3 regions of the Marinomonas sp. ABL3_031 genome follow, and region 2 is predicted to be linked to each of the others. Evidence: predicted binding sites of a transcription regulator. Region 2 holds the regulator's gene; each other region holds the start of a gene.

Region 1 (10,916 bases), on a different contig from region 2:
AGTCGGATGCCACCCGTACCGATACACTGACCCAACAAACCACCACCCTAGCGGCAGCCGACCTTGACCTCACTGCACAACAAGACCTGACCCTCATTGGCGCGCAAGTGGCGGTGAGCGATACCGCCAACCTCACGGCACAAAATGTCACCATCGACGCGGCGCAAGAACGCACCGTGACCAGCACCTCACACACTGACCAGACTGTTTCAGGGGAGGGCGCCAGCTTCTCTTCTGAAAAAGGGGAGCTGACCCTAGCAAGTGTCACGGAAACAGACCGTACTGAGCGTACCACCACCACGGCGAATACTTGGGCTGGGTCGAACTTGCAAGCGGGTAACTTGAATATCAAGGCTGACAAAAATGTGGCCATCATCGCCAGTGATGTGTCGGTGCAAAATGACGCGAGCATTGAAGGCGAGAATGTACTCATTGGTGGTCGCGAAGACTCCTATGACACCACCAATGACAGCATCACCAAAACCAAGACCTTAACAGTGGGTGTGAAAAATGCCTATGCGGATACCTACCTTGCCGTGCGGGCCTTGGATCAAGCCAAAGATGCCGTCAAAGACGCCAAAGCGGCCTACGAAGAGGCCAAGCAAAAAGTGGACGAAGGCAAGCTGCCGAAAAGTGACTTAGATTTTTACAAAGCCAACCTCGCTGTGGCGACTGCCAACGTGGCCAGCGCCACCACGGCCGTTTATGCCTCTGGTGCGGCGGCAGCAGCAGCGGCCTCCACCAGTGCCGGAACGGGTTTTTACGCCACAGCGGGCGTGACCACGCAAACCGACACCACCTCAACCACCACCAGTCAAACTCAATGGAAGGGGTCCAACCTACAAGTGGGTGGCAATACCCGCCTAACCAGTGACAATAATCTCAATATTGAAGGCTCAAACATCAACACCGCAGGGCAGCTTGCTCTTGATGCCAGCAATATCAACATCAGCGCAGGTAAAAACACCTATACCGAAAATACCGAAAGCCACAGTGAAGGCGGTGGCATTAGCGTCAGCATACAGCCGACCACCACCTCTTACAGTGGCAGCATCAATGCCAGCCAAAGCCGCAGCGATTATCAAGCGACCGATTACGTTAATAGCCAAATCGGAGCGGGCAGTCTTGTTAGCAACAGCGATGACCTGACCATTAAGGGCGGCAATGTCAGTGCCGATGACGTTAATATCACAACGGGCAGCCTGACAGTTGAAAGCCTTCAAAATACCTCAAGTGGTAGCAGCACCAGTGCTGGATTTAGCGTAAGCGCTTCCCTTGGTGGCAGTGACGAAGGTTGGGAAGGTAACAATGACGACCCCTCTAAATCGCCAGCGGGTTCCGGCGTCACGGGAGGGGGTGTTAACGCCAGCAAAGGCAACTCAGAAAAAGCTTGGGTGGCACAACAAAGTGGCATCACGGGTGGTCAAGTCAAGATCACCGCCAAGGACACCAGCTTAACGGGCGCGCTATTGGCATCGACCAATGCACAAGGCGAAGACAATGGCCAACTGACCCTCACCACCGACACCTTACGCGTTACTGATATCAAGGATACCGATACCAACCAAAACATTGGCCTTGGTTACTCAGTAAGTGGTTTAGCAACGGGAGAGACACCTGACAATACCGATCCAGATACTAAAGACCCGATGGATCCAAGCCAGTCTATCTACAGCGCCAGTTTTAATGGGCATGACAAACAGCAAACCACCAAAGCCACCATAGGTCTTGGTAATGTCACCGTTGGCGGTAGCAATATAGACGATCAAGCGCAATTCGCAGACCTTAACCGAGACATTACCAACAGCCAAGAAATCACCAAAGACCTTGAACGTGGCGGCTTAGACGCCAACCTCACAGTGGACAACCGCATGTTGTCAATTAAAGGTTGGGAGGACATTGCCAATGATGTTGAAAAGACTAATGAGTTAGCCGGAGATGGGGCCAATGCTCTTGGAATGACGGGTGTCACAAAATTCCTATATGACATTAATGATCCTCAGGTAGCTGAACAATTACAAGGAAGAGAAGAAGCGGCATTGGATGCGCTGATTGATGCAGGGGTGGATCCAAAAATTGCCAAATCAATCATGACGAATCCAAATCTTTACCAAGCCGCTGGTAATATTTTGAATAATGAAAAAGCTATTTTTGATGGGAAGGGGTTAGATTCACCAGAAATTAAAACAGATCCATTAACTAATTCCTCTAATATAAATAGTGAAGGTAGCTATGTAATTACATCAGGTCTTCATAGCAATCCTGCAGAACAAATTCTGCTAGGTGTGGATGAGGTTCGCGACTTTGTTGTTACATTGCCAGCAGAAGAAGCTAATGCCGCTATGCTTGCAATGAGTGTATTGACTGGTGGTGTTATAAAAACAGTCATTGATGTCGGCAAAGACGCCTTGATGAGTGAAGCGATAGGCGAAACACTTAACGACCTGCAAAAAAACGTCGCGTCTGCCGCAGCTGCTGGCGTACAGGATGTTGATATTGATACCCACCAATGGTATATGGAAGCAGAGGGTAGAGCTGGGTCTGAGTCTGGGCATTCTACTTCGTTACAGCAAGGAGCGGAGTTTGCTTTAGAAGTGCTTGGTATTGGTGCTGGTTTATTTGGTATTAAAAAAGCATCGAGTCATGGGGGTGAGACAGATGTAGGTAGTGCTGATAGCTATCAATATAGTGGTGGTAACCCTACAGTTTATAAAGATGATTATAGTCCTGATAGTGTATCTGATCGAACTATAGATAGTCGTAATTATTATGGTTATCAAGAAGCGGGGGATTATGAGGGGAGTTTTAAGCGTCCACAAGTAGATGATCACAAACTTAGTAACATTGTTGATGATGTATATAAAGGCGACCTTCATTCTACTTATGAAGGTACTGGGAGTACAGCAGATGCTGCAAGATGGGAATATCGTAACGGTGAACTATTGAATGGATCTGATCATTTGAATAATAAAGGTCCACAAGTTATTATCCGCCTTGAAAAGTGGTTGAAGAATAATCCTAATGCATCAGCTTCAGATCGGCATGCTGCTGGTGAAATGCTAAAAGATATGAGAAATGCTATTAAAGGTGAACTTAACCAGTGAAGATTACAACGCCTGAAGACCTAAAAAATTATTTTTATAGTTTGATTCCTGCATTTTCTTCTCGTTGGGAGTCAGCAGATAATTACAATATTGAAGATGATGGTAGTTTTACATTTTGTGGCGTGTGTAATGAGTTTGCACATTATTTTATTGATCAAGATCGGTTCAAGGGTAAGCAACTAAAGCGAGTTGAACCAGATTGGCAAGAAACAATAGATGACACAAATTTGAAACAGTTATTTTTATTTATTGAGGAGGTCTTGTTAATGGAGGAAAAGCAGTCCGTTTTAGCAAGTTCTTTTAAATCATGTTTCCTAGAAGATATATCCCAAACGCCTAGTGGAGAATATGCTAAGAAATTTATGGGACCTATATCTCGAGAATTTTTTTGCAAATGGCAACAATAATACAGGACAGGCATAACTTAGTTGACTGGCTAAAAATATACTTTAATTTTATCCAGTATATTTCACGTTGGAAAAGTAGAAAATAATTGGGGTCACCCATAAGTCAGACGGTGTCAATGGTGCGATAAAGTTCGGATCGCTTTTTAGCGAACATAATTTGTTATGTTCTCTATGGCGTGCTCCGGACTTCATTCGCTAATGTAAAAATTTAACAAGACACCCACCCTAAGGAACATGCGAATAAGTCGACAATGCAAATTTAATAAGACACCCACCTTAAGTTCTTAATGTTTTCAATAAGTTAGAAATTCTTCAATTTCATCTAAGGCTCAATCCAACGATTGAGCTTTTCTGTTTCTCTTGAAATAGCCCAAACCACCAAGGCCACCATCGGCCTTGTCATTGTCACCGTGGCTGGATTTTCCATTGAAGAAAGGAGAATGTAACCGTGTTTTGTATGATGACGTTGAGTTCTTAGTGTGCCCCGTCATTTTTCTGAAATTCCTTTTGTTCTTAAATGTAGAAAAGCCAGTCAGGGTGAGCTGACTGGCTTAGTGTCGTTATTACATCATTTTAATGGGGAGACTTAATATTCAAATGCACCTATGTCTGGTGCAGAGCCATTGTAGCTTTCACCCACATTCGTCCCAGCATCAATTAAGTCACTGCCACTTTTTAACTTGAAAAAGTCCACATCCGGCAAGCTACCGTCTGACTTACGAGGTCGTAGTAAGTCGTTGATATTTAAACCTTCAAAGTCACTTGATGACACAGAGATACCATTTTGCCAACTATTATTGGATATACTGGTACTGCTGGCATTGAATTGATCACTAGAGTCTTCAGGGTCATAAGAAATGGTATTTTTGATTTCTAAGTATTCCGCTCGGTTAGTATTGCTGAAGGAAATGTTACGACCATTTTGATAGGCAATCGAGTAAAGACAAATAAGACACCCACCGTAATTTCTTAATATTTTCAATAATTTAGAAAACCCTTTAACTTCTTTAAAGACCTAATCTATTGATTGAGCAATCTAATAATTTAGCAAGCCACTTACCATAATTTCTTTTTTCATTTTGGGTATTCTTTCAGCCAGAAGGTCATGGGTTTGATGGTTTCGTGGGATTCTCCTATGTCTTGCCAAGCATATTGTGTGGTTAGGGGGGTTTTAACGAAGCCATTTTTTTGCCATAAGGTATCTAATGGTCGGTAGTTTTGGGGCTGTAGAGGATGGTTGATTCCGCGATCCACGGCACAAAACGTCGCCCATTGAAAGCGTCCTACCTTGTGCATAAAACGCTCTCTTTCGGTAAAGAAGGCTTGCCCTATGCCTTGTCCACGAAATCGAACGTCCAATACTGATTCAGCAAAATAAAAGAGGTGCTCGATTGGGTAACCGGATTCGATAAAAGGCCGTTGGAATGCTTCCTCTTCTTGATGCATAGGGAGACACGTAGAAGCGCCTACTACCTTTTCACCATCCAGTGCCAGTATGGCCGCTGCATGAGTTGCATCAAGGTAGCGCTGTAAATAATTTTGCTCGTATTCCAGAGAACCTTCATATAAATATGGAAACGCGCGGAATACCTGAATTCTTAGTCTGGCAATGTCTTCAATGTAAGGCAATAAATCTGGCCCTGTGATGGTTTTAAGACGGATGGGGTTTTGTGATAGAGGTGTAAGAGGCATGGTTTTATTCGGTTTATTCAAACTCAGATATCAGTAGGATAAGGTGTTTTTCGTCGAATCACTACGCTTCCCCCTATAAAATTGTTGTTTTGATCTTTGTTAGGCCTATCGAATCATCAAGAGTCACCTAATCCGGTCCGTGATAGGCGTTTGTCCAGTAAGGTTTGTATGCCGCTTCATTAAATAGGTGGCAAGTGAGTCTTTCTTTAAAGCGCTGGTTTTATGAGATGATTTGATATTTGGTTATTTTGGCCTTGGCAAATTTGACCGACATGACCCCCAGAAGCGCTAGAACCAATAAGGTGCGCTTTCACTAAGGTGATAGGATAGCCTTGTTGAGTAAGGTGAAGTAACGCAAAAAGCCCTGCGTATCCTTCACCTAAAATACCGATATCCGTTTCCATATCGGTGCCTAGTGAAGGAAAACTCAGGGTTTGATTGGAAATAACCGATGGCTTTAAACGGCATTGGCGTTTAAGTGATGATATCCACGTTGAAAATAAAGCAGGGCGCCGGCGTTATCAGTCTGTTTTATGGCTAATACTTCGCAAAAGAAAACATCGTGAGTGGCCACGCTTTGACGATGGATAATCTGACAATCGAAACTCACTGCGGCATTCGCTAATATCGGTGAGCCGGTTTGCAAGCTTTGCCATTCGCCATTGCTAAAACGTTCCGTCATAGGGGCTTTGCCACCAAATACATTAGATAAGTCGTCTTGTCCTTTTGCTAAGGTATTGATGGCCAGTGTTGACGCGTTTTTAAAGCGTTCGTAGACAGACGCATTGCGATTTAAGCACACCAATAAGGTGGCAGGACTGTCACTGACACTGCACACAGCGGTTGCAGTGAAACCGATTTTTTCTCCTTGATCCACTGTGGTGACAATATTGACCGCGCCAGCCAAGTTTGCCATGCCTTCTTTAAAGGCTTGTGCTGAAATTCCCAATTTGGTTTCGATTTGCATTTCACTCATAGCCTATTCTCTCGTAATGTGTGCGTTTTTTGACTCAGCATCGCTATTTTGTTGTGTCTAAAAAGTCGATAAGTAAGGTATTAAAATGGTCTTTCGCCGTAATTGTGCTGGCATGACCACCATAGTCCATCATGTTCAACTGAGCATTGGGTAGGGCATCGAAAAGCACTTGTGAGCGCTGCCAAGGCACTAGTAAATCGTCTTTATTGGCAACGATGAATGCTTTGGTTGTGATACTTGCTAAGCGACTTTCGATATTAAATTCACTCAAGGCGCGAATGCGGGCGAGTAAATTGTCTTGGTCTGGGAAATGTGCCTGTAAATGCGCTTCTTCCGCCTCCAATGTTTCAATATTGCTGGCAATCCAATCTGGTGGATACAAGAGCAAAGCTTGCATTTGTAAGTAAATGTCTTGCGCGCAATTGGCTAAGATGGCTTTGCGAATATTGAAACAACGTAAGGTGTGTGGGTTCGGGCTGCTCCATGCATTAATAAGCACCATACTTTGCAGTTTTTCAGGGGCTTGATCGGCAATTTGTAAGGCCACCAAACCACCAAGAGCGTGACCAATGAGATGACATTTTTGTATGTCTAACTCGGCCAGCAGGGTCAGCAATTCGTCCGCCATATTCTTGATACTGTAATCAGGCGCGAGTTTGGCAGGGCTGCGTCCTGTTCCAGCTTGATCGTAAATGAGTACACGAAAACTTTCTGTTAATACAGGTAACTGGCTTTGCCAGAAGTTTGCAGAACCGCCTAAACCTGAGCTAAACACCAAGGTGGGTGCATCCGCTTGTTCTAACCCATGGAGTTCATAATACATACTGGATCCTCATCACCAGAATCAATAGAAAAACCAGCAGCCTAGACGGTTTTGCTAGGCTGCTGCGAGCCGCTTTTGATTAGCCAATGTGTGCAAAGCTGGCAATTTCGACCAAGGCATCCGGTTTCACTAAGCCACATTTGATGCAGTAACGGGCGGGTTTCTCTCCCGGGAAGTATTCGGCATAGACTTCATTTACGGCCGCGTAGTTATCCCAGTCGGTGATTAACACAGTATTAAAGGTAACGTCGTCCATGGTGCCGCCGGCTTCTTCTACCACGCCCTTGATGATTTCAAGAACGTGACGGGTCTGCGCTGCCGCATCGCCAACGTGAACCACATTGTTGTCTTTATCAAAGGGTAAGGTTCCAGACACATACAGCACATTGTCTGCCATTGACCCAGGAACGAATGGAGCAAGTGGTTTACCTGTGCCTGCTGGAATGATGGATTTTTTACTCATACATGTTTCCTCGATTAATAATGGTTTGGTTATGCCGTTTGCTTTGTGACTTGGTCACAAAAGGTTTCTACATCAGAAACCCAGCCAAAAAACGTCTCTATGTTGTACAAAGAGGCTTGTTGAATGGCGTCTGAACCCGCTTGGTGAGTAGCGTCGGCCAAGACGACGCCAAAATATTCCAAGAAAAAGCCGTCTCGCAAGGTCGATTCCACACACACGTTGGTGGCGATGCCGGTAAAGACGAGGGTTTTGATTCCACGACTGCGCAGCATGCTGTCCAAGTTGGTGTTGTAAAATCCACTGTAGCGCGTTTTTGGAATGACAATGTCACCCGGTTGCGGTGCCAGTTCCTCAACCAGTTCATAATCCCAGGTGCCTTTTGCTAACAAGGTCCCCATGAGTTCTGGTTGCTTGCGCATGGTTTTTAAGGCGTTGGATTTGTACCAGTTAGGTGAGCCAGGGCCGCCTGCTTCCGTGTATTCTGGATCCCAACCATTTTGAAAGTAGACCACGGGCATGCCTGCGTTACGTGCTACCTCCAATACTTTGGCGGTTTGCTGAATGACAGGTCCAGTGCTTGAAATATCAAACCCAGCACGATCCAAGTAACCATTTTTAGTGGCGTATGCGTTTTGCATATCGACCACGATAATGGCAGTTTCTGTTAGGTTAATGGCTAATGGCTCAGGTTTGGCTGGCAATACGATTTCGTTAGTCTGGGTGCCATCGTAATAGCCTGATACTTTGAGTTCTTCAATGCTCATGTTTAAACCGCCGCTGCCTGAATGTGCTGACGGGATTTCATCAGCGGTTGGATTTTTTTGCCATAATCGTCCATGCCTTGGATAAAGTCATCGAAGGTTAACAACACGCCACCGCAACCCGGTACGGTCGCGATTTCATCCAGCATAGCGGCCACTTTTTCATAAGAGCCGACCAGTGTACCCATATTAAAATTCACCACCGACGTTGGGTTGGTCATGTCTCGTACATTGGTATCCTTACCCGATTTCTTATCCGCCGCACCTTGTTCCGTCATCCAATCCGTGGCATCAAAATCTTGACCTTCTTTATAAAGCTCCCATTTCGCCATGGCCTTTTCATCCGTTTCATCGGCAATGACCATCATGAGCACTGCTGAATCAACTTCACGTTCTGCTTTGGCGGCGGCTTCTTGTAATCTTGCTGCGGTGGGTGCAAAAGCAGTAGGGGTATTGACGCCTTTACCAAAACAGAAATTGTAGTTGGCATGATTGGCGGTGAATTCCATGCCAGATGCACTTTGTCCAGCACAAATAATCGGAATGTCACGAGACGGTTTTGGCAGCATGCGGCAATCGTCCATTTGAAAGAATTCACCTTTGAAGTCGCTCTTACCTGTTGTCCATAATTCTTTGACGACTTTGATGTATTCTTCAAGATAATTGTAGCGACTGGAGAAGTACTCATCGCCTGGCCACATGCCCATTTGAGAATATTCTGGACGCTGCCAACCGGTCACTAGGTTAACGCCAAAGCGTCCGTTAGAGATGGAATCAATGGTGGTTGCCATACGCGCCATAATAGCGGGTGGTAGCACCAGCGTTGCTGCTGTCGCGTAGAGTTGGATTTTACTGGTAACGGCGGCTAAGCCCGCCATTAGGGTGAAAGATTCCAGATTATAGTCCCAAAACTCAGTTTCACCACCGAAGCCACGCAGCTTGATCATGGAAAGCGCGAAATCCATTCCATATTCTTCTGCCTTCATAACAATTTCTTTATTGAGATCAAAACTCGGTTTGTACTGAGGTGAGGTTTTTGAAATCAGCCAACCATTATTGCCAATGGGGATAAATACGCCTACGTCCATAATTGCCTCTCTTGTCTTCTCTAGTTATTCATCATTAAAAAAAACAGCGATTTGGTAGAATGAATTCATTCCTGACCATTTACTCAATATTAAAAGCATTAAATGTGCCAATAAAATTTTCTTATAAATTACAAATGGTTATGATTTAATTTAAGATTAAATGCTGACCATGTGGTCGATATTGGATCGAAAAAAAACTTTCTGCTCATTATTTGTGCAGTTACTGTGTAGCGAAAAAAGACGGAGGGCGATGATTAAGATGGATTTGTCGCAAACCCTTGCTAAAGACAAGCTAAGCCTAGTTAATAGCGCTAGCTTGTCTAGGGAAGCTAAGTCATGAGGCTGAGGAATGGTTTTGCAAGGCCATTTCTTGTCGAACAATAGCCGCGCCGTCACTGAGTGCTTTTAGTTTGCCATTAGCCACTTCGCGTGACAAAGGTGCCATGCCACAGTTGGTGCAAGGGTAGAGTTTATCAACATCGACATACTTGAGTGCTTTACGCAGGGTATTTGCGACTTCTTCAGGCGTTTCTATTTTATTAGTGGCCACATCAATGGCGCCGACCATGACTTTTTTGCCGCGAATCAATTCCAATAATTCGATTGGTACATGTGAGTTATGACATTCCAGTGAAATAATATCTATGGTGGATTGTTGCAGTTTGGGAAACACGGCTTCGTACTGACGCCATTCAGAGCCCAGTGTTTTTTTCCAGTCAGTATTGGCCTTGATGCCATAACCGTAGCAAATATGCACTGCGGTTTCGCAAGTTAGTCCTTCACATGCTTTTTCTAAACAAGCAATGCCCCAATCATTCACCTCATAAAAAAAAACATTAAAGGCAGGCTCATCAAATTGGATGATATCCACACCTGCGGCGGCTAATTCTTTGGCTTCTTGGTTGAGAATTTTAGCGAATTCCCAAGCCAACTTCTCACGACTTTTATAGTGGTCATCGTAGAGTGTATCAATCATGGTCATAGGGCCGGGAAGAGCCCATTTAATAGGCTTTTTTGTCTGTTGACGTAAAAATTTGGCATCCTCAACAAACACGGGTTTTTGGCGTGACACCGGTCCCACCACAGTGGGGACACTGGCATCATAACGATTGCGAATTCGAACGGTTTTGCGTGTTTCAAAATCCACTCCGTTAAGATGTTCAATAAAGGTGGTGACAAAATGTTGACGAGTTTGCTCGCCATCACTGACGATGTCGATACCAGCGTATTCTTGTTCTTGTAGGGCAATTCGGAGTGCGTCTTGCTGGCCTGAGTGCAGTTCCTCACCCTGTAATTTCCAGGGTGACCAAAGTACTTCTGGTTGTGCTAGCCAAGCGGGTTTTGGCAAACTGCCTGCGCTTGAGGTAGGTAATAGTGTTTTCATAACATTCTCTTCTCTTATTGATTGACCTTATGAAACGGCATAACTCGCTGACCACTGCTGCAATATCGCTTGATAAGGTTTAATGAAGTTTTCTTCTGCAAACTTGCCTTGCTCCACGGCAAGATGGCTGCGTTCTTTTCTGTCATACACAATGTGTGTGAGAGAATGATCAGGGTTTTGCAAATTTGGCTGGTAATGAGCACCGGCCAGGGTGTTGG
Region 2 (10,916 bases):
ACAATGATAAACGTCAGACCTATGGTCACAGCACTTTGTATTCGCCATTTGGTGAAAATTTGCTTGGCTTGTCAGAGGAGCCTGGCTATTTTGTGCATCAAATTAACAAATTAGACATTGCCAAATGCCGTGAAAAGATGCCCTGCTTTGAGCATCGTCGATTTGACTAGTGCAGATTAATAGATAGCAAAAAGCCCGTTTTTTAAGGAGTTACAAACGGGCTTATTTATGTTTTCAAGTATTTATAATGAGAATAAATAGTTTAAAACGAAACAGATTATTCAGATAAACCTAAACGTTTTTCTTCCATTTCACGTAAGAAGCGAAACAGCTTTTTACGATTGGTTGTTTTGCCTTGCTGAGAAACCTCTTTTTGTGCTTGTCGAATCAGATTGCGCAAAGTTTGGATGTCTTCAACTTCAGGGTGTTCATCTAAGTAGTTAGCCAATTCTTCTTTACTGTTTTCACTTATTAAGGCGTCACGTTTAAGTTCAAGTTGGTGAAAGAGTTTGTTGTAAGCGGCCGATGTTGTATCAAACAGAGCCAATCTTTGTTCGATGGCTTCGTGATCTTCGGTGCGCATTACCTTGCCTATGTATTGCAAATGACGACGAGTGGCTTCATGTTGCTTGATGCGATCAGCTTCATTTAAAGCATCACGCAGCGTGTCAGACATAGGGACTTTCTTTTGCTGACTTTTGCTTAGTTGCAACAGCTTCTTGCCTATCTCTTGCAAAGCTTCCATTTCACGCTTGATCTGGGTTTTACTTTTAGGGATGTCGTCTTCGAATTGATCAAAATCTGTCATGGGAACCTATACAAGAAAAATAGTGGCCAAGCCGAGGAAGGATAAAAAGCCCACCACATCGGTCACGGTTGTTAAAATAACGCTGCCTGCCAAGGCTGGGTCTATGCCGATTTTTTTTAATAAAATGGGCAGTAAGGTTCCTGTGGCAGCGGCAAAAAGTAAGTTAATGATGGTTGCGCCAGCAATGATATAGGCAATCATAATATTGTCAAACCAAACGGCGGTAAGGGCCGCGATAATACTGGCCCAAAGGATACCGTTCAGTATACCGACAATCAATTCGCGATTGAGCAGCCAGCGAGTGTTGGTTGATCCTATTTGGTTAAGTGCTATACCTCGAATAACCAAGGTCAGTACTTGTGAACCTGCGATGCCTCCCATACTGGCGACAATTGGCATTAAAATGGCTAATGCCACCACTTGGTCTAAGGTGTGCTGAAATAGGCCAATGACATAAGAGGCAATAAAGGCGGTAATGAGATTAATACCTAACCAAACGGCGCGACGTTTAGTGGTTTTTAAAATAGGGGAGAAGGTATCTTCATCATCATCCAAGCCTGCCATACTGAGCATGGAATGCTCAGCCTCATCACGAATGACGTCTACCACGTCATCAATGGTGATGCGGCCGAGTAGTTTTTGAGTTTCTCCATCGATAACCGGAGCAGACACTAGATCCATATTTTCGAACAATTGAGCGACATCGCTGGCAGGCGTATCAGCGGTGATGAAAGTGTAATCTGTCTCCATGATGTCACGTACTGTATCATCTGGATCACTCACCAAGAGTTTGGTTAACGTCAGTGTGCCCAATAAGCGGTCTGAGCGGCTAACGACCAGTAGGTTATCCGTCATATCTGGTAGAGTATTGTGACGACGTAAATAACGGAATACGATATCCACAGTGATGTTCGGACGAATGGTGATGGTATCCGTATTCATCAAGCCACCCGCTGAATCTTCAGAGTAGCTTAATAGTGTTTCGACTCGGGTTCTGTCTTGCGCCGTCATAGACGCAAGAACTTCTTTTACGACTGTTTCAGGTAAGTGTTGTAATAAGTCGGCAAGGTCATCACTTTCAAAATGTTCTGATACTGCGACCAAGCGCTCAGTATCCATTTCTTTTAGGAACTGGGCACCTATGTCTTCACTTAGATATTGAAGGACTTCCCCTTCGTTTTTAGAGTCAATTAACTCCCAAAGTAATTTACGCTCTTTTGGGGGGGAAGATTCGAGTAGACGGGCTACATCTTGCGCAGGTAGAGCGCCGTTAAGCAGATAACGTGCCTGCATAGTGGCCCCAGACTCAAGGGACTCACTAACTGTCTGCAGATGGCTTAACGTTTTTTCTGGCATCAAAACTACTCGTCTTCACCAAAACGATCATTAATCAAAGCCAAGACGGCTTTAATCGCTTCTTCCTCATCTTCTCCATTGGTTTTAACGGTGATTTCAGTACCTTTGCCAGCAGCGAGCATCATCATTGCCATGATGCTTTTGCCGTCAACATTACGGCCATCCTTCTCAATGGTAATATCACATGAGAAACGTGATGTGGTTTCAACCAGCTTGCCTGCAGCACGGGCATGCAGTCCAAGCTTGTTGATAATAGTGATGGATTCTTCCTGCATGCTGTTTCATCCTTATATTAAAGATTCAAAGCTAGTGTACAACTCTTTATTAGTTTGTGCGTTGCGAAGTTTTGCTAGTGCGTCTGGTGACTGCGCTAATTCTGCAATTTGCGCTAAAGTCGATAAGTGTTGATCGCATTCGTGAGGCGGTACAATTAAGGCGAAGATCAAGTCAACAGGCTGTTTGTCGACAGAGTCAAAATCAATAGGACTTTGTAGGGACATAATAACAACGGCTGTATGATTGGCAGATTCAAGACGACAATGTGGAATGGCAATGCCATTTCCTATACCGGTACTACCTAATTTCTCACGTGCCAACAAGGCGTCATAGACAGCTTCATTATCACAATGTAGACGGTTAGAAGTGATCTCCGCCAAACTTTCAAGAACACGTTTTTTGCTAACAATGTCTTGTTTAGCAAGCACAAGATCGGCTTTTAGTAGTGAATTTAATGGCATGATACTTAATACCTGTTAAATCAATCTTTTTCGTTCATTGGAAGGCGGAATATTCATCGCCTCACGATATTTGGCAACGGTACGTCTTGCTACTTGAATGCCTTGATCTGCCAAGATGGTTGCCAGTTTATTATCACTAAGTGGTTTCTTAGCAGGTTCATCAGCCACCAATTTTTTAATCATAGCGCGTATGGCGGTCGAAGAACATTCACCGCCTGATGCAGTATTAACATGGCTTGAAAAGAAGTATTTCAATTCAAAAATGCCTTTTGGTGTATGCATGTATTTTTGCGTAGTGACACGAGAAATAGTGGATTCATGCATGCCTACTTCTTCTGCAACATCGTGTAATACCATAGGTTTCATGGCTTCTTCGCCGAGTTCGAAAAAAGCAATCTGGCGACTCACAATACAACTGGCTACTTTTAACAGAGTTTCATTACGACTTTGTAAACTCTTCATGAACCATTTGGCTTCTTGTAATGAATTTTTGATGTAGCTTACATCTTCTGCAGTAGAGGCTGTGTTAGCCATGGCGGAATAGGTTTCGTTAATCTTGATCGGTGGTAAAGCATCATTATTCAATTCGACTTGCCAAATGCCGTTACGCTTTTTGACTGACACATCTGGTATGACATAATCCGTATCGTCTTCATCAATGGCCGAACCTGGACGCGGGTTAAGTTGCTGAATAAGATGAATAACTTCTTTAAGCGCTTCGTCTTTAAGCTTGGTTTTGCGGCTTAACTGCACGAAGTCTCGACTGCCTAGCAGATTTAAATAATGACTGATCAGGTTTTGTGTGCTTTTGAATAGAGGGTGGTCTTGAAATGCTTCTAATTGCACCAGCAGACAATCGCGTAAATCAATTGAGCATACACCCACAGGGTCAAAGCGTTGCAGTCTGTGTTGTACGGCTTGAATTTCATCCAATTCAAGTTCTTCTAGATCACTTGTAAGAGATTCTAGAATGTCTTCTAATGACATGCTCAGATAACCGTCAGGCTGAACGCAATCAACAATCGCGTAAGCAATCTCCAAATCACGGTCTGACATGTGGGTTAGGTTGAGTTGCCAAATTAAATGGTCTTGAATGCTCTCTGCTGGAGCATTACGACTTTCAAAGTCCATTTCATTATCGAAGCTAGTCGCATCGCTTACGGCGGCTGAGCTTTGGTAGGTATCATCCCAGTTGCTATCAATTGAAAGCTCTTCAGGGATACTTTCCGTCCATTCTGATTCTAATCGGGCTTCTTCGGCTGACTCACTGTTTGCCTTTTCTTTGCTTGTATCGTTTTCGACTTTAGATTCAATGCTAGCAGGTAAGTCGATGGCAGTTAATTCGTCGTCATCTAATTCCAGCAAAGGATTGGATTCAAGGAATTCATGAATCTCTTGTTTTAAATCCAATGTCGAAAGTTGCAGCAAACGAATGGCTTGTTGCAACTGCGGGGTCATGGTTAATTGTTGACCGAGCTTTAGCTGTAAAGACTGCTTCATGGAGCAACTCTGTCTGATTTAATAAATTGGAACGAGTTATGCATATTACTCCCTTTCTACAATAATGATAAGGGGTTACAGGCGGAAGTCGTCGCCTAAATAGACTTTTTTTACTTGTTCATTGTTAATGACTTCACTGGCATCACCAGAAGCTATGATATAACCATTGCCCACAATGTAAGCTTTGTCACAAATATCCAGCGTTTCTCTTACATTATGGTCGGTAATTAAAACGCCAATGCCGTTGTCTTGTAAATGCTTAATAATCAGCTTTATATCGCCTACAGAAATCGGATCAACCCCTGCAAAAGGCTCGTCTAATAAAATGAATTTAGGATTCATTGCCAAAGCACGTGCAATTTCGACTCTGCGACGCTCGCCACCAGACAGGGCCATGCCTAAATTTTTACGAATGTGAGTGATGTTGAATTCTTCCAGTAATGATTCTAGACGTTCCTTCTGCTCAGTTTTAGACAGTTCTTTACGGGTTTCTAAAATGGCTGAAATATTATCTTCAACGGACATTTTTCTGAAAATGGAGGCCTCTTGCGGTAAATATCCCACGCCTTTTTGGGCGCGTACATGCATAGCATCTTGAGTAATGTCTTGGTCGTCAATAAAAATCCCCCCGGCATCATTGGCAACCATACCGACTATCATATAAAAACACGTGGTTTTGCCCGCACCATTTGGGCCCAGCAAACCTACGGCTTGCCCCGATTCAACAGCAACGGAGACGTCTTTCACAACAGGGCGCTTTTTGTAGCTTTTAGCCAGATGTTTTGCTTCCAGTCGAGCCATGGGTTAGTTTGCCTTGCCTGTTTGTGGTTGTAGGGTCATTGATACGCGACCGGAATCTTTTTTCTCGGCACTGAATGTGCCGTCATCGATCCTATAGAGAATATAGTCAGCAGAGATGGAATTTTGCATGCGACTTAGATAGCCCTCACCAATGATTTCAAGTTTACCTTCATCTGTTGAGTAGTGAATTTCATTACCTTTGCTGATAACGATATTGCCACTCCAGTCTACTTGCTGGCTGAATTTAGCCGGAGTGCCGGAAGCCTCTAAACTACTGAACTGCTGAGTTTCAGGGTTGCTCGTTACTTTTAAATATTGAGCTTGGATTTCAATTGAACCTTGTTTAACAAGTACGTTACCTTTATAAATGGCTTGCCCTGTATTTTGGTCAAAGGAAGCTTCATCTGCTTGAATTTCAAGTGGTTTCTCAATGTCGTTAGGTAGGGCAAGGCTATATTGGCTTAATGTTATCAGAGTAATTAAACCAGATAATTTAGTGAATTGTTTCATAATTTCCTCGTACTGATCCTGTCATCACGACTTCTTCTGAATTGATATAAGTAATAATTTTGCCCGCAGAAGTCTTACCTTGAGCAGAGGTAAGAATTGCATCTCCTTGACTGGTTAAGGATTTATCTTGGTCTAAATAATGAATAGTGTCAGCGTGTAAGATCACATCTTCTGATTGCTTATATTTTTTTACGGCTTCTGCATTATTCGACAGCAAAATGTCGTTACTACCATCCTCAATAATGCCTTGCGAAGCGTGAGCGTGCCAACTACCAGATACAGAATATCTATCTATATTTGGATTCTCCAGTAAGGTGCGTGAGGTCTGGATGTAGTGTAGGGTTTGCTCGGCATTGATTCGCTCAATTAAATTTCCTTGTGCATCATACCTCTGCGCTACAACCTGAGTGATAAAATAATCTGGAGTACTACTTAACGACGCAGACTCAACTAAATTGGTCTGGGGTAGATTTTTATACCAAGTCAGCATTGCAATGATAGCGCTAAATAGGGCGATTATCAGTATATTGCGCAGACTTTTAAATGTTTTGTTAGTTGTCATTAAGTCGGGCCACCTGTACCTAGAATGTACAAGTATAAAGCGTAAGCGATCAGTAGTGGTAGTCCTAGCCATTTTGGAATGCTATTACGCTTAGTACGCTTGAAGACAAAAATGGCAATGACCAAGGCCAGTGTTAAACTTAGTGTCCAAGGGTAATCACGGGTCAAAATGCTGTGATCTAGTACGCCTGGTGCTATCAGAGCAGGTAAAGGTAAGACTGTCGCTAAATTAAATATGTTAGAACCTAAGATATTACCGATGGCGATATCGTGATGTCCTTTGCGCACGCTACTGATGGAGGCTGCTAACTCAGGTAGACTGGTACCAATAGCGACAATGGTCAAACCAATCACCAATTCACTGACTCCAAGTTGAGTGGCGATTCCTATGGCACCCCACACCAATAACTTGGAGCTGCCAATTAAAACGGCAAGACCCAAGATCGCAATAAGTAATGAACGTCCGATAGAGCTTCCGTCATCTTCCGGAAGTTCTTCTGTTAGTTCCTTGGACAAATCTTTACTACCTTTTAAAAGCAAAAACAAAATTACCATGAATGCCGCCACTAAGATAACACCATCTAGAACGCTGAGGTGTTGATCATGAATTAACAGTCCTGTTAGAAGTGTTATGCCTAATACAAGTGGGACTTCTTTGGTGGCAATGCCTGCAGTGATAGGTATGGCAGAGAACAATAACGTGGCACCCAAAACTAAAGCAATGTTAGCTATGTTTGACCCTAGCACGTTACCTACGGCAATTTCAGGCGCTTGATCCAATGCCGCAATGGTTGAAACAACCATTTCAGGTGCTGATGTACCTAAGGCGACTAATGTAATGCCAATGATGATGGGGCTTATGTTTAGTTTCTCTGCGACCAGAGCAGAGTTTTCAATAAACTTATCAGAACTAATGACCAGAAGAATCAAGCCAGCAATCAAGGCAGCAGAAAACAACAACATGATGGAGTAATTACTCATAATTTCAGGGGCTACCATTTAATGAGGTTTGGCTTTGAAATTCAAGGCTTGACCTAGCAAACAAATTGTATTTACACGGTGTGAGATTTTATTTCCTAAAAGGCGGTGTTAGTATCAATCGGTATTCGCTAGGGAATAAGGGTGTATTTGTGGAAGACGCATATATTAAAGTACAGGGGTTGAGTTTTTATCGTGGAGAAAGAGCAATCTATAAAAACGTCTCTTTGAGCATTCCAAAGGGTAAGGTAACCGCTGTGATGGGGCCAAGTGGTACAGGTAAAACCACTTTGTTGAAATTAATTGCCGCACAATTGGTTCCAAATCAGGGGCGGATATTGGTAGGTGGACAAGATGTTCATACTTTGTCTCGTAAAAAGCTTTATAACGTCCGCAAAAAAATGGGCATGCTTTTTCAGAGTGGTGCCTTGTTTAGCGATATGTCAGTGGCAGAAAATATCGCCTTTCCACTTGAGGAGCATACCCAGCTTGATAAAAGACGCATTCAACAAATTGTCATGGACAAACTTCATAGTGTAGGTCTGCGTGGTGCGCATCAACTTATGCCATCTGAATTGTCTGGCGGCATGGCAAGACGTGTGGCGTTAGCCAGAGCCATCGCCTTGGATCCGGACTTGGTGATGTATGATGAACCTTTTACAGGTCAAGATCCTATTTCAAAAGGCGTGCTGGTTAAACTGATTCGACAATTAAATGATGACGCCAAGATTACTTCTGTGTTGGTGTCTCACGATGTTGAAGAGTCACTGTCTATTGCTGACCACGTCTGTATTCTGGCGGGTGGTAAAGTGATTGCCGAAGGCACGCCTGAAGAGATTCAAGCTTCTAATGATCCACAGGTTAAACAATTTATGAAGGGCGAGCCTGATGGGCCAGTGCCATTTCATTATCCTGAGCAATCTCAGTCACAAGGAGTATCAATATGAATCTTGTGATGCATTTAGGGGCTTGGTTTCTCAATTGGTTAGAAGCGGTTGGGCGTGCGGGCTTATTTTTAGCGCAAAGTGTGCTTCGTGTTCCTGTTCGCTTTGGTGAGTCAATTCGATTATTAGTAAAGCAACTTTACTCTGTCGGTGTGTTATCACTGGTGATTGTGGTGGTGTCAGGTGCCTTTATTGGTATGGTGCTGGCACTACAGGGCTACAGTATTTTATCAAAATTTGGTTCGGAAGAAGCGGTTGGTCAATTATTGGCTTTGTCTTTACTGCGTGAGTTAGCACCAGTGGTGACTGCTTTGCTCTTTGCTGGTCGTGCCGGTTCTTCATTGACTGCGGAAATCGGTTTGATGAAAGCCACTGAGCAATTGTCTAGTTATGAGATGATGGGGGTTGATCCTTTGCGTCGCATTATTGCTCCACGTTTTATTGCTGGAGTGATTTGTTTGCCCTTGTTGAGTATTATTTTTGCCGCAACGGGGATTATTGGCGGTCTATTGGTATCGGTTGGCTGGCTCGGAGTGCATGACGGTGCATTTTGGTCTTTGATGCAGCAGTCAGTGTATTTTGATACCGATATTATGAATGGGGTGATCAAAGCCTTTTTCTTTTCAGTTGTTGTGACTTGGATTGCGGTATATCAGGGCTACGAATGTGTGCCAACCTCTGAAGGTATTGGGAAAGCAACGACTCGCACTGTGGTGTTGGGTTCTTTAGCCATTTTAGCATTGGATTTTGTATTAACAGCTGCCATGTTTGGGGATTTTTAGGATGAGAAGTAAGCGTACTGAATTATTAGTTGGATGTTTTATTGTATTGGGATTGGCAGCCTTTGTTTACTTGGCGGTGCAAGTAAGTGGATTGGGATTTTCTGCTCAAAAAGATTCTTACAAAATTGTTGCCAGGTTTGATGATATTGGTGGTTTGACGAGTCGTTCAAAGGTTACTATTGCCGGTGTAACGGTTGGTTCTGTTGAGTCCATCTCTTTTGATAAAGAGCTTTACATGGGGTTGGTGACGATGAATATCGATGCCGATGTCGATAATATTCCTGAGGACAGTTCGATTGCCATTTTGACCAGTGGTTTACTGGGTGAGAAATACCTTGGTATTACCATAGGCGCGGATGAAGAAATGCTGAAAGACGGTGGGGAAATCTTTGACACTCAATCTGCTTTAGTATTGGAGAACTTAATCAGTCAATTCCTGTTTAATTCAGGTGATTCGGAGTAATTCTTTATGATAAAACTGTTGACTGGGACTTGCCTTGTTTTGTCTTTGTTGATGAGCTCACTTGTTTGGGCGAATGATAACGAAGGGGCAAGGGATGCCGTAGTGAAAGTCGTGGATGCATTCCGTGATGATATAGTAAAGGATAAGGATTTCTTAGCAAACAACCCTGACGAACTCGCTGTCAGGGTGGATCGAATTTTAGCTAACGTAGTGGATTTTGATGATTTTTCTCGTAAGGTGATGGGGAAGTATTATCGACGAGCCACACCTGAACAAAGAGAGCGCTTTGCTGGTGTTACTAAAGACACCTTGTTACAGACTTATGGCTCTTCATTGTTAGAGTTAGATCCTGATCGAATTAATGTGCTGCCATTAGGGCCACAAGGTCGTGGTCGTGAAACCAAAGTTAATGTGGACTTCCAAACGGAAAATGGTGGCATGTTGAACATCATCTTCTACATGGAGCAGAACAAAAGTCAGCAATGGTTATTGAGTAATGTAGCAATCAATAACATTAATTTTGGCCTGACATTTCGCAAGCAATTTGGTGTCATGATGGAGCAGAATCGAAATGATATTGAAGCTGCGATTCTTGCTTGGAAGGATTCATTAGCGAAAAAATCATAATAGTGATGGTGGCTCATTCTTAAAAATCCGCTTATAAAAGTTGTAAGCGGATTTTTTTATTGCCGTTTTTTGTGTGTGCTGTGTTTAAAAGCTAAAAAAACGATAGCCAATCTGTCATCATCGAATAAAATCTTAGAAAACAACTGTTTTTTTACTCCTAGTGGCTATCGAAAGTGTTAAGTAGTTGGCTCTACTAGGGTAGAATATCAGCATTAAAGTACATTTTAGATTGGAGTGACTGTGAACGCAGGTGAAGTAAAAGCACTTTTGGAATCTTCTATTCGTGATAGTGAAGTCATGGCAGAGGGAGAAGGTTGTAATTTTCAAGTTGTCATTGTATCGAGTGAATTTGAGGGGTTGTCGACGGTGAAGCGTCAACAGCTTGTGTACTCACATTTACAAGAGGCCATTGCCAGTGGTGCTATTCACGCTGTAACCATGAAAACTTACACGCCAGAGCAAGCAAGTAAGCTGTAAAGAAATTATTATAAGAGATTGATTGTATGGATAAGCTTTTAATTACTGGTGGGTCACCTTTAAAGGGTGTGGTGCGAGCTTCAGGGGCGAAAAATGCAGCGCTTCCAATTTTGGCAGCTACTTTGCTGACTAAAGATTTAATTACTATTAAGAATTTGCCGCACTTGCATGACATTACCACCATGTTAGAGCTATTGGGGTCAATGGGTTGTGGTGTTGTTGTTGATGAAAAAATGAGTGTTCAATTGGACATCTCCACACTGAATAATTGTGAAGCGCCTTATGAACTGGTTAAAACCATGCGAGCTTCCATTTTGGTATTAGGGCCATTAGTAAGCCATTTTGGTCGTGCCGTTGTCTCCTTGCCAGGTG
Region 3 (10,916 bases), on a different contig from region 2:
AAAAAATACGTTCCAACAATGAAAGCTCAAGGCGCGGATGTCATCATCGCCATTCCGCACAGTGGCATGATGAATTCACCTTATCTGAAAGGGGAAGAACATGCGTCTTATCATTTGGCCAAAGTGGATGGTATTGATGCTATTTTATTTGGTCATTCCCATCGTGTGTTCCCGGGGGATAAAACCATTGCTCAATTTGACGGCGTAGACAATGAAAAAGGCACGGTTTATGGCAAGCCTGCGACCATGCCAGGTTTCTGGGGATCTCATTTAGGTGTGGTGGATTTAGTGCTAGAACCTGCAGGAGACGGTTGGAAAGTGGCCGATGGTAAAGCCGAAGTTCGCGCTATTTCTCGTCGTGAAGGTCGTAAGATTATTCCATTGGTGGAAGCCGATGTTGCCATTAATGATGCAGTAGAAACGGAACATGAAGGAACGTTAGCTTATATGCGCCGTAAAGTGGGTGAGTCTACCTCAGACATCAACAGCTTCTTTGCCTTGGTGCAAGACGATCCTTCTATTCAAATCGTGAATAACGCACAGCTTTGGTATGTAGAAAATATCGTTCGCGGTACCTCTTATGAAGGTTTGCCTATTTTATCTGCAGCCGCCCCTTTTAAAGCTGGCGGTCGTGGCGGTCCAGAATATTATACAGACGTACCAAAAGGTGACATTGCGTTGAAAAACGTGAGTGACTTATACATCTATCCAAATGATTTGAAGGTGGTGAAATTGACTGGTGCACAAGTGGTTGAATGGCTTGAACGCGCTGCAGGGCAATTTAATCAAATTGATGCCAAATCCAATACAGCGCAAGAGTTAGTTAACCAGTCTTTCCCAACTTATAACTTTGATGTCATCGACGGCATTTCATACAGTATTGATGTCACCCAACCGGCTCGTTACGATTCAGAAGGTAAGCTGGCGAATCAAAATGCACATCGTATTGTCAATGTGATGTTCCAAGGTAAGCCAATGGATATGACAACCGACTTCCTTGTTGCAACCAACAACTATCGAGCTGGCGGTGGCGGTAGTTTCCCTAACTTATCCGGTGACACCATAGTGATTGATGCACCCGATAAAAATCGTGATGTGATTGCAAACTATTTGTTAAGTCAGAAAACCATTAACCCAGCAGCCGATGGCAACTGGTCTTTCGCAGATTTTGGTCAGGCAAACGTTCTATTCACTACGGCTGTTAAAGCCAAAGAGGCGGCGGGCAGTAATATGATTTATCAATCCACCAACAAGGATGGTTTTGCGGTATTTGAATTGCAGTAAGTCTTTTCGTTCTGCGTGAAAGACATATCTCTCGAACCCAAAAAGCTTGCTAGTTGATTTAGCAGGCTTTTTTTATACGGTCATGATAGTAAGCATTCACTAATATAGATCATGTATTAATTTACCCGTTTTAATCAGAAAATTACAAATTCAACACAGAATCTCGTCGGCTTTGAGCATTTAATATGTGTGTGTTTAATCACTCACTATGGCATAAGCACATTGAATGAGGCGAGAACCCCTGAAAGGCTGTTGTCATAGTCCGCGAATGAATAGGTTATGTATCGATAAGCTGAACATTCGCAACTCGTACAGATGTAGAGGGCTAACGAATGACATTCAAACGAAAAATAATAATTATATTGATCTTAGTTGGGATACTCCCTGCATTGCTCATGGCGGCAATATCTCTATACGTTTCTTCTGGTGCCTTGAAGGAAACGGCCTACAGCAAGCTATCTTCTTTGCGTGAAGTAAAAAAAGATGCGGTGGAATCTTATCTAACGAAATTGGAAGAGGAAGTGTATTTGCTGTCCATCAGTCCTTTTATAAAAAGGGAAATGCCTTCCATCACGCAAGCCTATCAACAAGCGTTCAGTTCAGCACCAGAAACCATTCCTAGTGTTGATATCATGCGAGATGAACTTGTCAGTTATTATCAAAAGAATTTTGAGCCTGCCTTGGTGGAAGGCAGTAAAAATAGGTCTTTACCAACAATGGCCTCTTTGATCGAGGAAATGTCTGATACAGCAGTATTTTTGCAATACATTTATATCTTAAAAAATCCTCATCCTGTGGGGGAAAAGGATGCTTTGATTAATTCTCTGAATGGATTGAAGTACGACAAAGAGCACCAAGTAGTGCATCAGTATTTGGCGGAAATCCAGAAAACATCGGGTTACTACGATTTGTTTTTGATCGATACCAAAGGTGACATTGTTTACAGTGTCTTTAAAGAAGTGGATTTCGGAACCTCGCTTGAAAATGGCCCCTATAAAGATTCCGGTATTGCTAGGGCTTATCGAGAAGCCATGCAAGCCAAGGAAGGAGCTTATATTTTTAGTGATTTTTCTTTGTACACACCGTCTTTTAATGCGCCAGCGGCTTTCATTGCTTCTCCTGTTTTTGGGGACAATGGAAACCATTTGGGGGTGGTTGTCGCGCAATTTCCAATTGATAAGCTGAATGCCATCATGGGACAGAGAGTTGGCTTGGGAGAAACGGGTGAAACTTATCTGGTGGGTGACGATTTATTGATGCGTTCTGATTCTTATTTAAGCCCGGTCGATTTCTCTGTTCTTGGTTCTTTCCAAGCATTAGGTGATGACGGTAAAGTGGATACAGAGGCAGTACGACGAGCTTTTAATGGCGAAACAGCGACAGACATCATTATTGATTACAATGGCAATCCAGTTCTCTCGGCCTTTACTAAGTTAACGGTAAAGGGGTTGAATTGGGTTTTATTGGCTGAAATTGATGAGGCAGAAGCCTTAGCCAGCTATAAGATGCTCATTAATATAAGTGGCATTTTAATAGCGTCTGTTTTTGTGATTGTTTTGTTTGTTGCTCTGTTTGTTGCTCGTTTGGTATTGCAGCCATTGGGTGCTGAGCCTGTGCTAATGCAAGATATTGCGCGACGTATCGCAAAAGGCGATTTGAGCCTATTTACTGAGCCAGTAGCAGATAAGAAGAGTGTGTATGGTGCAATGGCGATGATGTCACATAATTTACGTCAATTGATCAACCAAATTCATGGTACGGTTTCCGCTCAGGTAACCACGTCCAAAGAACTGGCGAGTGTGGCGCAGACCACAAATGGCAATATTCAAACACAGCACAAAAATACCGCTCAGGTGGCATCGGCTATGCAAGAAATATCCGTTTCTGTTACTCAGGTGGTGGAAAATACTCAAACCGTATCTCAGTTAACGTCAGAAGCTAAAGAGCGTGTGGATTCGAGCGTCACTTCGGTGTCAACGGCCGCTCAAGATATTAATGCTGTGGCGGAACAACTAAAACAATCTCAGAAAACAATGGATGTGTTAAATCAACGTACCGCAGACATATCGGCTGTGGTGGAAACCATCCAAGGTATTTCAGATCAAACCAATTTGTTGGCACTCAATGCTGCGATTGAAGCCGCACGAGCTGGTGAGTCGGGCAGAGGTTTTGCAGTCGTTGCCGATGAAGTACGAACCTTGGCACAAAATACTCAGAATGAGACACAGCAAATAGCCTCCATTGTTGAGGGACTACAACAGGGAGCGAAAGATGCTCAAAATACGTTAGAAAGTAACGTGCATGAAGCAGAGCGTGTATCGTATCAAGCCCAAGGTACGATTCAAAAATTACAAGAAGCTGTTGAGTACGTTGATCGTTTAGATCAAATGACGGTGCAAATTGCCAGTGCTGCTGAGCAACAAGGGCAAGCAGTGAATGAGATAAGCCAAGGTATTGAAGAAGTAAGTCTCCTTTCTCAAGAAAATGAAAAGGCGATTAAAAATGTGTCTGGCTCAAGTGACTTGATTGCCAATCAATCGCTCAAGTTAAATGGCTTGATAGATAATTTCAAGTTATAGGTTTGGCATTAAACTCCATAAAAAAGACCAAGATACTCAGTATCTTGGTCTTTTTTTAACTAACGCTGTTTGGTCTCGTATTCAGGATGTATCCAAACCGCTGCGTCCAAGCTTGGTAATGGTGTTTTGCCGAGGATGATATCCGCGGCTTTTTCTGCCACCATGATGGTGGGAGCGTTCAAGTTACCATTGGTGATGGTTGGAAAAATGGACGAATCTACCACGCGTAAACTCTCCACACCACGAACGCGACAGGCTTCATCCAGTACCGCCATTGGGTCATTGTCTGCCCCCATTTTACAGGTACAGGATGGGTGATAAGCACTCTCGACGTTCTCTTTAACCCACTGATCAATGTCTTCATCGCTTTGTACGTTAAGTCCTGGCTGAATCTCTTCGCCACGGAAATCGTCCAGTGCCGATTGCTGAAGAATTTCACGGCTTAAGCGAATGGTGTCGCGCCAATCCTGTTTATCTTGTTCAGTCGAAATGTAGTTGAACAAGATACGTGGCTTGGCCGCAGGGTCAGCCGATTCAATCCATAATTTACCACGGCTCTCTGGTTTATTCGGGCCAACGTGGACTTGATAGCCGTGACCGTCAAAAGCAGAACGACCATCGTAACGCATCGCCGCCGGTAAGAAGTGGTATTGGATATTCGGCCATTTCAAGCCAGCACGAGAGCGAATGAAGCCACAAGATTCAAAGTGGTTAGTCGCTCCCAAGCCATCTTTGAACAAGATCCAACGAGTACCGATCAAGCCTTTGCTGATTAAGTCCAATTTACCGTTTAGGGTAACGGGCTGATTACAGCGATATTGGAAGTAGACTTCCAAGTGATCTTGCAAGTTTTCCCCCACGCCAGCTAGTTCTTGAACCACAGGAACACCTGCTTTCTCAAGTACGTCTTTAGGGCCCACGCCAGACAATTGCAACAATTGCGGGGAACCAACAGAACCTGCGGATAGGATGACTTCCTTATTGGCTTTTACTTGATGTAGCGTGCCTTTTCTACTGAATTCAATACCAACAGCGCGTTTACCTTCAAACAGGATTTTGTGACTCAGGACACCGGTTTTCAAGGTTAAGTTAGAGCGTTTCATCGCGCGACGCAGATACACATTGGAGGTAGAAGCGCGTACGCCGTTTTTCACCGTCATGTGCATTGGCCCAAAGCCTTCCTGACGAAAGCCATTGTAATCGTCGGTTTTGCCGTAGCCAGCTTGATCACCTGCTTCTATGAAAGCTTGGTAAAGCGGGTTATAGCTCATGTCGTTACCATTGTTAGTGGCTAACGGGCCTTCACCACCGCGGTACAAATCGGTACCGCCTTTCCAGGACTCGGCTTTTTTGAAGTAAGGCAGGCAAGACTGGTAGTTCCAGCCTTTCGCGCCATTTTCTTCCCACTCATCAAAGTCGCATGCGTGGCCACGCACGTACACCATGCCATTAATGGATGAGGAGCCACCTAACACTTTTCCGCGCGGGCAGTGCATTTCACGGCCGTCTAAGCCGGGCTCTTTTTCGGTGTGAAATTGCCAAGCGTATTTTTCTGTATTCATTGGGTAGGACAAAGCCGTCGGCATCTGGATAAAGATGCTTTTATCTGTTCCGCCCATTTCCAGCAGCAAAACCTTATGTTCACCAGTTTCTGTCAAACGGTCTGCCAGTACACAACCTGCTGAGCCAGCACCGACAATCACGTAATCGTAAGTTTCGTTTGCCATACTTTATTCTCTCTTACTCAGTCTCGCTTAATAAGGGTTCTGAATGTCATTCAAATCGACAAAAATACTTTTGTTTTGTGTGTAGTGGTATAAAGTATCTATGCCATTTTCACGACCAATACCGGACTCTTTGTAACCGCCTACTGGCATTTCCGCAGGAGAGGCGCCCCAAGCGTTAATCCAACAAATACCCGCTTGCAATTGATTAATCACACGGTGAGCACGAGCGAAGTCCTTGGTAAAGACACCTGCCGCTAAGCCCAATTTTGTGTCGTTAGCGCGCGCAATGGCGTCGTCTTCGTCTTTAAAACTCAATACGGACATGACTGGGCCAAAGATCTCATCTTTTATTTGTGGCATGTCATCGGTACAGTCGGTGAAGACAGTTGGTGCCACAAACGCACCCTTGTCTAGACCGTTTTCTGTTACTTGGTAACCGCCACATAGTAAGGTCGCTCCTGCGTCTTTTGCCGCTTGGATGTAACCCAAAACCTTCTGCATGTGATTTTTCGAGATCAAAGCGCCAACTTGCGTTGCCATGTCCATTGGGTCTCCGACAACCATGGCTTCGGTGCGTTCTTTTAGCTCTTTGGTGAAGGCTTCTAACATGTCTTCGTGGACAAAGACACGTGTGCCGTTAGTACAAACTTCACCTTGGGTATAGAAGTTGGCCAGCATAGCAGCAGAAACCGCTTGATCGATTGGCATGTCTGGGAAGATGATCATAGGGGACTTGCCACCCAACTCCATGGTCACTTCTTTAAGAGACTGAGCTGACGCCGCCATGACTTTTTTACCTGTACCCACTTCACCCGTGAAGGATACTTTGTCGATATCAGGATGATTGGTGATCATTTGACCAGTACGACCATCACCTTGTACTACGTTGAAAACACCGTCAGGTAAACCGGCTTCGGTAAAGATTTCCGCCAGTTTGAGTGCGGTTAATGGGGTTTCTTCAGAGGGTTTGAAGATCATCGCATTGCCGGCTGCCAGTGCTGGGCCTGATTTCCACATGGCGATCTGAATAGGGTAGTTCCATGCGCCAATACCCGCACAAATCCCTAGCGGCTCACGGCGAGTGTAAAAGAAGTTACCATTGCCCAAATCTTGGTATTCGCCTTGAATTTTATCGGTTAGGCCCGCGTAATATTCGATCACATCGGCACCGGTTTCGATGTCGACACAGATGGCTTCTTGTAGTGGTTTACCTGTGTCTAATACTTCCAGCTTAGCCAATTCTTCGTTACGTTCACGTAGCATGTCTGCGGCTTTTTTAAGAATGCGACCACGTTCTACCGGGCTCATTGCCGCCCAGACTTTTTGACCTTGTTTGGCTGATTCAACTGCAGCATCGAGCTCTGCTTGTCCAGCATGTTCTACCGTTGCGATGACTTTCCCAGTAGCTGGGTTGATGGTTTCGAAATGTTCACCGCTGGTGGATGCATGGTAGCGGCCATGAATGTATTGCTGCTTGTGTGCCATGTTGTTTGCCTCTCTTGATTGGGTTCAATACCCTGTTTTTAGTCGAATCAAGGTATGAATTTTTTATTAAACGCGCATTTAATAAAAAACATTGTAACATTTTTACTTACGAATATCAGCCTGCCGACTAAGGGCGACGCAAAGAGTTCGATTGGGCGTCGTTTCATATGAGTTTAGTGATGTTTTATGACAGGATGAGTAGAAATAAGCAGATGTATGGCTAAGAAAAACGGCACCTCAATTTAGCGGTGATCATGAGGTGCCGTAAAATAGACAAGGGTAGTCGATAGCATTAGAGGTTTAATACACCGTTGTTGTCATGGCTAATTGGGCTTGGCACATAGGCGTCGGCCATATCATCATTAAGCCAATAAACATTGTCAGCGACATAGCGAAATTGGTAAGTGTTATCTACTTCCAAGTTTAACGTTGACGCGTACAAACCGGTTTTTTGTTTCCTGAGCGGATTGGCTTCCGCATCCCAGTTATTAAAATCCCCCACGACAGACACTTTACTGGCGTCACCAATGGCTTCTGCAGGTAAGGAAAACTTTACTTTGCATTCTGGCTTAGTCTTTAGGTAGGTTTTCTCAATCATTTCCAGCTCCATATGATCTAACAAAAGAAACATCAATAAAAAGGCTACTGCAAAAGCCTGAGGACAAACGAGATACATGATTAATCCAAGCTAAAGCAAGGCTTGAGCCAGATTTGGTAACTCATTAACGTCAAAAGAAAACTTGTTTACCAACGGATAAACAAAGGTTTTTCTTATTGCTTAAGACCGATTTTTGCCCCAAATTGGCGCTTTAGGAAAGTACAGATAAGTTTTCCTTTAGTCTTAGTTGGAAGATCAAGCGAGCGTTCTGTGTTGACCTTGATCACACCATTCGCCGTTTTTCTCTTCCTTTCTTATTATAGGATGTAAATTCACATTCTACTTGACTGAATTAAGCTAGACTGAAAAGACACTAACAAAAAGTATAAAGAGGTGTGCAATGGATATTGAATTGATTGTCCTCATGATTTTGAGTGTTCTGTTGGTCGTCAAAATCGCCTACTTGGTGATGGTGAAAAAAATACCAGAAGAGCCCAAAGACTCTTCTCGTCATGACCATCATGGATCTTGAGTTATTGGCCTCGGTAGCGCTTGTTTTTCGCTTCTTTCACTGTGTTAAGGTCGACCAAAACCAAACCGTCTACACAGTAGCCAAAGTCGGCATCTACGCCAAAGTCTAAGAAGCGAACGCCGCCAGGTTCGCATAATTCACTGTACTGTTTGAATAAGGTCGGAACGCTCGCGCCAAAGTGTCCTAGTTGTTCTTTTAGCACTTTAAAGTCTTCTTCATAGTTGTCACCCTTAAACATATTTTGGATGATGTCCTTGTGCTCTGGATTTACCTGATAAGGGGTGAAAGAACGAGCCAAATGTTCTTTGTCGGCAAAATACAGCTGATAAAAAGAGACAATAAAGTCTTTTGCCGCCTGCGGATAACTGTTGCTAAGGCTGACAGGGCCAAACATATAGCGAATCTCAGGATGACGATTCAGATAGGCGCCAATGCCGTACCATAAATAATCTAGGCTGCGTTTGCCCCAGTATTTTGGTTGTACAAAACTGCGACCCAGTTCGATGCCTTGTTCAAAGTAAGACTCCATGTCACAGGAATAGCGAAACAGTTCGGCACTGTAGATACGATTGGATGATTCCTCTTTCATGTAGCGCGCAACTTCGCCAATGCGATAAGCCCCAACAATTTCCAGTTCTTCTTCGTCCCAAAGAATCAGGTGGCGGTAATATTGGTCGAACTTGTCTAGGTCTGAGCGTTCTCCTGTGCCTTCGCCCACTTTGCGAAATGCTACTTCCCGTAAACGACCAATTTCCTTCATGGTGACAGAGGCCGCATCATAGTCGAATAAATAGATTTGTTTATTATCTTTGGTGCTGCCCAAATGTTGTGACTGTTTTAGTTCGTGTTTGATGAGCTGACGATTCTGTGGATGATCTACTGTTTTTTCCGTTTTCAGCAAAGGCTTTTTGCCTTTGGCGATGCGGTACAAATGACGTTTCACCAGTTTGTTTTTTTCTTTGTCACTTAATGGCAATTGAGCCACTTCCTGAATGGGAATGGCTTGTCCCACTTGCATTGGAATCTTGCGATTACGCTGACGAAACATTTCATTGGCAAGTTGAAGGGTGGACAAGGGGCGATACACTAAAGAGCTGGTGTAAAACAGCATGGAATTGCGGCCACCAATATGCACTGGTAATAATGGACTATTGGTTTTTTGCGCCAATTTAAGATAGTTTTGATTCCATTTTTGGTCTTTTACGCCACTGGGTGACATGCGAGAGACTTCACCAGCGGGGAAAATAATAATGGCTTCTTCATTGTGCAGACAGCTCATGATGGCCTTAAGCTGCATTCTGCCCGTTTTTCCGCCCAGGTTATCCACTGGTAATACTAGGTTTTTGAGCCCATCAAATCCCATCAACATATCGTTCGCTATGATTTTGACATCGGGACGAATCTCGCCAACCAAACGTAATAATGCGAGTCCATCCAGTGCGCCTAATGGATGATTGGCAATGATCATGACACGACCCACTGCTGGAATATTGCGCCTATCCATTTGACTGACTTGGTAACCAAAGTTGAAATGATCTAAAACGCGATCAATGAATTCAAACCCAGCGCAACCATCGTTCTGTTCAAGGAACTCGTTCACTTCATTTTCATGAAATAAGCGCTTTAATAGGCTTAAAGTTGGACGAGTAATTAATGGACTTTTGTCGAAAAACTGAGGTGATTTACTGGCAATCATTTGCTCGACTTGTATCACGATGGCGCTCCGCTCTGAATAAACTTTTGATGATTTATCACTCAGAGTAGTGGGAGGATGTGACAAGCGGGTGAAGCTTATGTGTCGAAAAGATGACCAATTTTTAACAGAAAAATGTCAGCCTGTTGTCTGTTCTGTTAAAAGGATATCGAATTATTAAATACAGCAAATAGAAAAGTCTGATTGATCACTCGTCAGTAGACTCTTCTTCAAAGCGATAAAAGAAGTTCCATATGCAATAGATGGTCAGTAATACAGCGAGACTGGCCCACAGTGGTTCATCATAAAGCCATTCGATGGCAGCCCAAATGCCGCAGACTAGGGTGGCGACTACGCGGCGCCAGAAAGGTTGGAAAAATTGGCGATCGGTTTCATTTAACATGTTGTGTACCTACGAAAAGGACAATTATTGTTATTCGAATAATGAAAGCACTATGGCGACGATGCAATGTGTTTTTTGTCTTATTGATGCGAATGGTGAAAAGGGTAGAGTGGGGCAGGCCCAGGTGAAAAACACATGAGCCTGAAAATATTACTGCGCTTTGGTTTTGCTGTTGCCCAAGGATATATGGCGTGACCCAGTCGTTTGCGATTGACCACTGACACCTGAGTCAATTTTGTTAATTTGTCCACCACGTGCAAGAAACTCTTGCATTTGTTTTTCAATGGATTCCGAGGTTTCCGTTGCCGCTGGCTGTTTCTTTTTTGTGGCCATGAGAAGAGTCCTTGTTGTGAATTTGAACAATGACTATATCAGACTTTCACATTTTTTTCTTGTTTAGGTTAAAAAACATTCACTTAGCGAACGGCAGCAAGAGAGAAATTAACGGTGAATAAAAGCTAAACCTGCAAGAAGAGAAAGTGATAAGAGATCTTAATTGTCTCTTATCACTCTGTTCTAAAGGTTGGTGTGCGGGTGGTAACGACGCAAGATAGGGTTAAGTAAACGTGTGAACCATCCAGTGAATTCGATCGGTGCATCCAATACAGTCAAACA

What was found. Region 2 encodes sigma-54, which starts transcription at its own class of promoters, with help from an activator protein. Its sites were predicted from a motif close to TGGCACNNNNNTTGCTNT; they were not measured.
Region 1: a site for sigma-54 is predicted at 9,407-9,424, ahead of rutA (pyrimidine utilization protein A). Genes of this name have one in related genera too.
Region 3: a site for sigma-54 is predicted at 7,766-7,783, ahead of ACXAH2_RS00365 (isoamylase early set domain-containing protein). Genes of this name have one in related genera too.

What each region holds. Positions count from the first base shown of each region.
Region 1 covers NZ_JBSWYU010000013.1:50,989-61,904, reverse strand. The annotation lists gene ACXAH2_RS14090 (hemagglutinin repeat-containing protein) at 1-3,104, shown strand, start outside; gene ACXAH2_RS14085 (hypothetical protein) at 3,101-3,511, shown strand; gene ACXAH2_RS14080 (hypothetical protein) at 4,098-4,493, opposite strand; gene ACXAH2_RS14075 (GNAT family N-acetyltransferase) at 4,586-5,203, opposite strand; gene ACXAH2_RS14070 (FAD-dependent oxidoreductase) at 5,410-5,607, opposite strand; gene ACXAH2_RS14065 (flavin reductase) at 5,661-6,179, opposite strand; gene rutD (pyrimidine utilization protein D) at 6,223-7,002, opposite strand; gene rutC (pyrimidine utilization protein C) at 7,082-7,465, opposite strand; gene rutB (pyrimidine utilization protein B) at 7,495-8,229, opposite strand; gene rutA (pyrimidine utilization protein A) at 8,232-9,314, opposite strand; gene ACXAH2_RS14040 (methionine synthase) at 9,649-10,698, opposite strand; gene ACXAH2_RS14035 (DUF1852 domain-containing protein) at 10,726-10,916, opposite strand, start outside.
Region 2 covers NZ_JBSWYU010000003.1:187,640-198,555, reverse strand. The annotation lists gene ACXAH2_RS05395 (carbon-nitrogen hydrolase family protein) at 1-170, shown strand, start outside; gene yjgA (ribosome biogenesis factor YjgA) at 278-808, opposite strand; gene mgtE (magnesium transporter) at 815-2,164, opposite strand; gene ACXAH2_RS05380 (HPr family phosphocarrier protein) at 2,170-2,439, opposite strand; gene ptsN (PTS IIA-like nitrogen regulatory protein PtsN) at 2,452-2,901, opposite strand; gene ACXAH2_RS05370 (RNA polymerase factor sigma-54) at 2,917-4,401, opposite strand; gene lptB (LPS export ABC transporter ATP-binding protein) at 4,477-5,202, opposite strand; gene lptA (lipopolysaccharide transport periplasmic protein LptA) at 5,206-5,712, opposite strand; gene lptC (LPS export ABC transporter periplasmic protein LptC) at 5,696-6,274, opposite strand; gene ACXAH2_RS05350 (calcium/sodium antiporter) at 6,274-7,254, opposite strand; gene ACXAH2_RS05345 (ABC transporter ATP-binding protein) at 7,404-8,198, shown strand; gene mlaE (lipid asymmetry maintenance ABC transporter permease subunit MlaE) at 8,195-8,977, shown strand; gene mlaD (outer membrane lipid asymmetry maintenance protein MlaD) at 8,979-9,440, shown strand; gene ACXAH2_RS05330 (MlaC/ttg2D family ABC transporter substrate-binding protein) at 9,447-10,067, shown strand; gene ACXAH2_RS05325 (BolA family protein) at 10,308-10,544, shown strand; gene murA (UDP-N-acetylglucosamine 1-carboxyvinyltransferase) at 10,571-10,916, shown strand, end outside.
Region 3 covers NZ_JBSWYU010000001.1:64,299-75,214, forward strand. The annotation lists gene ACXAH2_RS00345 (bifunctional 2',3'-cyclic-nucleotide 2'-phosphodiesterase/3'-nucleotidase) at 1-1,284, shown strand, start outside; gene ACXAH2_RS00350 (methyl-accepting chemotaxis protein) at 1,680-3,863, shown strand; gene betA (choline dehydrogenase) at 3,923-5,590, opposite strand; gene betB (betaine-aldehyde dehydrogenase) at 5,618-7,075, opposite strand; gene ACXAH2_RS00365 (isoamylase early set domain-containing protein) at 7,368-7,673, opposite strand; gene ACXAH2_RS00370 (hypothetical protein) at 8,074-8,205, shown strand; gene olsF (bifunctional ornithine lipid synthase OlsF) at 8,207-9,919, opposite strand; gene ACXAH2_RS00380 (hypothetical protein) at 10,107-10,301, opposite strand; gene ACXAH2_RS00385 (hypothetical protein) at 10,452-10,634, opposite strand; gene ACXAH2_RS00390 (ChrR family anti-sigma-E factor) at 10,818-10,916, opposite strand, start outside.